Regions from separate parts of the Micromonospora sp. NPDC049114 genome, predicted to be linked through region 2. Evidence: riboswitches for the same ligand, from Rfam matches in the RefSeq annotation. Region 2 holds a riboswitch; the other holds the start of a gene.

Region 1 (2,195 bases), on a different contig from region 2:
CCAGCCCGTCCGGGCGGGCGAGTCGTCGCAGGCCCAGCCGGTCCAACCAGGAGCGCTGGGGCTGGACCGTGCGGGCCGGCAACGTCACCCGCTGGCCGTCGTCGGTCACGCGGGACTCGCCGGCGCCGATGGTGGTGAAGACCTCGTCGGCGAAGGCCGCCGCGGCGTCGGCGCTGTCCGCGCCGGCGTACCGGGCCACCGCGCCGTACCAGGTCGCGGGGTCGGTGCCGGCACCCACCGGGGCGCCCACCTCCCGTTGGTACGCGGCCAGCAGCGCCGCCCCGCCCCGAATGTTTGTCGTCGGGTCGCTGCGCAGCGCCTCGGGGGCGGCCCCGGTCAGCGCGGCGGCGGCGTCGACGGTCTGCAACGCGGCGGTGGGCGGCGCGGGATCCGTGGCTGTTGCGGGTGCCATGGGGGCACGGGAGTTGTCGCCGCGCGGATCCTCGGCGCCGGCGTCGTGGTGGCCGCGCGCGGGTAGGGCGGCCACGTGGCGGGCATCGGTCAGGTGCATCGGTCCGTAGCCGCCGCTGGTGCTCGGGGTGCCGGCGTTGCTGTCCCAGCGGGACTCCAGGTAGGAGACCCCGAGCAGCACGGCGGTCGGCACGCCGTACTCGGTCGACGCGGCGGCGTACTGCTGCTGACGGTCGGCGGAGGGTGCTGCGGAGGCGGTGCCGGCGCTCAGCGGTACGGCGGCCGTGGCGATGACCACCGCGACCGCGAGCGATGCGCGCCGGCCGGCGGACAGGGTTGGACGTTCCATCGAACCCCCTAGATTTGACTGGTAACTGTGTGGTCACCTTCGCGCCGGTCGGGAGTCCGCGTCAATACCTTTCCATATATCAAACTGCATCGAAAGAAACCTTCACACACGCTCGGTGATCTCCTCCAATCGGTACGGAGTGTCACGGCCGCACGGGTTGCGGATCGGTAACGGCCGTCTCTACTCTGGTCATTTGTCGGCCCGGTAGCAGGTCCGCCCATCCCGGGCGGTAACGGACCGACACCGCCGAGTCGCTTTCGAGCGAGCCGGGGACCCAGGTTCCCCCGGGGTGAATCCGCAGCCAATGCGGTAGGGCGCCAACTTCCCGCCCGAACCCGTCAGCTAACCCGGTAGGCGGTCGGGAAGAAGGAGTACGGAACCCCGGTGGCCCTCCATGCCCCGCGGCCGTCGTCCGAACGGTCGGCCCCGGCCGACCCGACGTCGACAGTGCCGCGTCCACGCTGGTCCCGCTTCACCACCGCCCTCGCCGCACTGGTCGGCGTTGCCGTCGTCCTGACCGGCAGCGCCACGGCGGCCCACGCGGACCCGTCCGTCGCCGAGATCGAGCGCCAGATCGACGCCGACTGGAACAAGCTCGAACCGGTAATCGAACGGCACAACGCCACCCGCGCGGACCTGGCCGCCAAGCGCAAGCAGGCCGACGCGCTCGCCGCCCGCATCGCGCCCCTGGAGCGCCAGGTCGACGCCGCGATGAACAAGGTCAGCGCGCTTGCCGTGCGCGCGTACATGGGCGAGAACCTGTCGACGGTCAACACGATGCTCGGCAGCCGGTCGCCCGGTGAGGTGGTCGGGCAGCTCGAAATGCTCGACCGGTTCGCCCACAACCAGCAGCAGGACGTCCGGCAGGTCGCCGATCTCCGCGACGAGCTGGCCCGGCAGAAGGCGCCGCTCGACGAGATGGTGGCCCAGCTGACCCGGACCGAAGCGCAGCTGGCGGCGAAGAAGAAGCAGATCAACGACGAGATCGACAGGCTGCAGAAGCTGCGCCTCAAGGTGTACGGCAACGGCGGCGGCGGTCCCCTGCGTCCGGCGCCCTGCCCGGCCAGCTACCCCGGCGGCGGCGCGGGCATTGCGGTCAAGTTCGCCTGCGCTCAGATCGGCAAGCCGTACGTGTGGGGCGCCGAGGGTCCGAACTCGTACGACTGCTCCGGGCTGATGCTCGCCGCGTGGGCGAAGGCCGGTGTGTCTCTGCCGCACAACGCCGCCGCGCAGAGCCGGGTGACCAAGAACGTCAGCAGGGCCGATCTGCGCCCCGGTGACCTGGTCTTCTACTACAGCGACATCCACCACGTCGGCATGTACGTCGGCAATGGCTGGGTGGTGCACGCCTCCCAGGCCGGTGTGCCCATCAAGATGAAGAAGGTCGACGACGGGCCGATCCACAGCTACGGCCGTCCCGGCTGACCGACGCCGG
Region 2 (2,195 bases):
TGCCGCGATGCCGAGGGTGAGCAGCACCAGGTCGGCTCCGAGCCAACCGAGCGAGGTGATGAGGTGCAGGGTGAGCAGCGCCTTGCGGGTGGCGGGCGGTATTCGCGGCATACCCGAATGCTGCCGGCCCGGCCCGGCCGGGTCGTCCGACCGCCGGCGACGTCCGGGGTACGTCCGCTGACGTACCCGGGGCCGGCGCACCCGCTCGACGGTGCGCCGGCCACCGACAGGGTCAGTACACCGACAGGTGTACGTGGTTGGTGTGGTCGCTGGAGGGGTCGCCGTTCCCCCCGCTGTACGACTTCCACCCGCTGCTGGGCAGCCAGATCTGCCTGTACCAGATCACGTAGAGCACGGCGAGCCGGTCGGAGTTGCGGATGAAGTAGGCGGCCAGATTGCTGCCGTACGTCTTGTCGCCGCCGGTGGCGTCCCCGCCGAAGCCGCCCTTCTGCGCGGCGAAGTCACAGGCCCGACCCTTCGGGTGTTCGCCCGAGCCGCCCGAGCGGTGACAGGAGACGTACCGGGTGAAGCCGGCGGCCTTCGCCTGGTTGAGGGCGTGCAGGGTGCGGGGGGTGATGCAGCCGCTGGCCGGGGTGGGGTCGTTGATGCTGCACGACTCGGACGGCCAGGAGCCGTCGGAGTTGCGCGGCGCGGGCTGGGCGTTGGCGGTGGAGGTGCCCCGGTTGGAGCTGGTGTCGGCGGCGGTGGTGCGCGGCTTGCTGGTGGCCACCGTCAGGGCCCGTTCGGCCTGCTCCTTGCGCTTGGCCATCACCTCGACCTGCTTGCGCTGCTCGCGGATCTCGCCGTCCAGGGCGGTGCGGGTGCGGTTGGCCTCGTCCCGGGTGGCGTGCAGGTCGCGCAGTACCCGGTCCTCGTTGGCGGCCACCACGTCCAGCGCGGCCGCCCGGTCCATGAAGCCCTCGGGGGTGTTGGTGTTGAGCAGCGCCGAGACGGTGCTGAGCCGGCCGGTGCGGTAGGCCACGCCGGCGATCTCGCCGACCTTGCCGTTGCGCACGGTCATCTCGGCCTCGGTGGTCTTCAGCTTTGCCGCGAGTTGCTGCTGTCGCTGGACGGAGGTGTCCAGGGCGCGCTTCGCGTCCAGGTAGCCCTTGCTGGCGGCCTCCAGTTGGGCCCGCAGCGCGGGGGTGCCGCCCTCCTCGTCGCCGTCGGGTGCCGCGGCGGCCCGCAGGCCGCCGGGGGGAGCGGCGGTGGCGGCGCCCACCGGGAGGGCGACGCCGAGGGTGACCATCATGACGATCAGTGCCGCGAGTCGGGCGGCGGGTGGTCGTGCTGGTGCCACTACGCATGTCCTTCCGTCAGCCGCCGACCGGGTTAGCTGACGGGTTCGGGACGGAAGATCCCTACCGCTGACGCGGATGCACCCCAGGAACATGGTTCCCCGGTTCGCCCTCTCGGGTGATTAGGCGGCGGCCGCCACCGGCGCCGGGAGGGCGCCGCCGGGTGGTGGCCGGGGACGAGCCTACCGGTGCAGGTGGGGCGTGTGCAGTCGATGTGACGGAAGGTGTCCGCGCCACCACCCAAAATGACTGCTGAACGGTCATTTCGTCAGTTAAGGGATCACCACTCGATCGAACCGCAGGCGTCCGGGGCGGCGCCGGGCTCGATCTGGAGCGTGGCGTGCTCGATGCGGAAGTCCTCCCGCAGGGCGCTGCGCGCCGCGGTGAGCACCGCGCCGACCTCCCCGCCGGGCGCCATGATCAGGTGTGCGGAGGCCACCTCCATGCCCGAGGTGAGCGTCCAGACGTGCAGGTCGTGCACCTCGACGACGCCGGGCACCGCGGCCAGTCGGTCGTGCACGGCGGTGACCTGGAGGTGTTCCGGGGCGGCCTGCACCAGGATGCGGACGGCGGCGCGACCCAGCCGCCAGGTGCGCGGCAGGATGAACACGCCGATGGCGACCGCTACCAACGGGTCGGCCCACCACCACTCGGTGACCGCGATGAGCAGCGCCGCGCCGATCACGCCGAGCGAGCCGAGCAGATCGCCGAGCACCTCCAGGTAGGCGCCCTGGAGGTTGATGCTCTCCCGGGCGCCGGCGCGCAGCAGCGCGAACGCGACCACGTTGGCGAGCAGGCCGAGGACGGCCACCGCGAGCATCGGGCCGGTCAGCACCTCGTGGGGGTCGCCGAACCGCCCGATCGCCTCGATCAGCACGTAGACCGCCACGCCGGAGA

The links. Region 2 has a riboswitch for cyclic di-AMP ahead of AB0B39_RS20885 (hypothetical protein). Riboswitches for the same ligand answer to the same signal wherever they lie in the genome.
Region 1: another riboswitch for cyclic di-AMP. It lies ahead of AB0B39_RS06750 (NlpC/P60 family protein); the one in region 2 lies ahead of AB0B39_RS20885 (hypothetical protein).

What each region holds. Positions count from the first base shown of each region.
Region 1 covers NZ_JBEZEA010000001.1:1,406,134-1,408,328, reverse strand. Annotated here, with positions in the region: gene AB0B39_RS06755 (peptidoglycan recognition family protein) at 1-760, opposite strand, end outside; cyclic di-AMP (ydaO/yuaA leader) riboswitch at 995-1,131, shown strand; gene AB0B39_RS06750 (NlpC/P60 family protein) at 1,145-2,185, shown strand.
Region 2 covers NZ_JBEZEA010000007.1:105,725-107,919, forward strand. Annotated here, with positions in the region: gene AB0B39_RS20880 (hypothetical protein) at 1-111, opposite strand, end outside; gene AB0B39_RS20885 (hypothetical protein) at 233-1,252, opposite strand; cyclic di-AMP (ydaO/yuaA leader) riboswitch at 1,306-1,437, opposite strand; gene AB0B39_RS20890 (cation diffusion facilitator family transporter) at 1,579-2,195, opposite strand, start outside.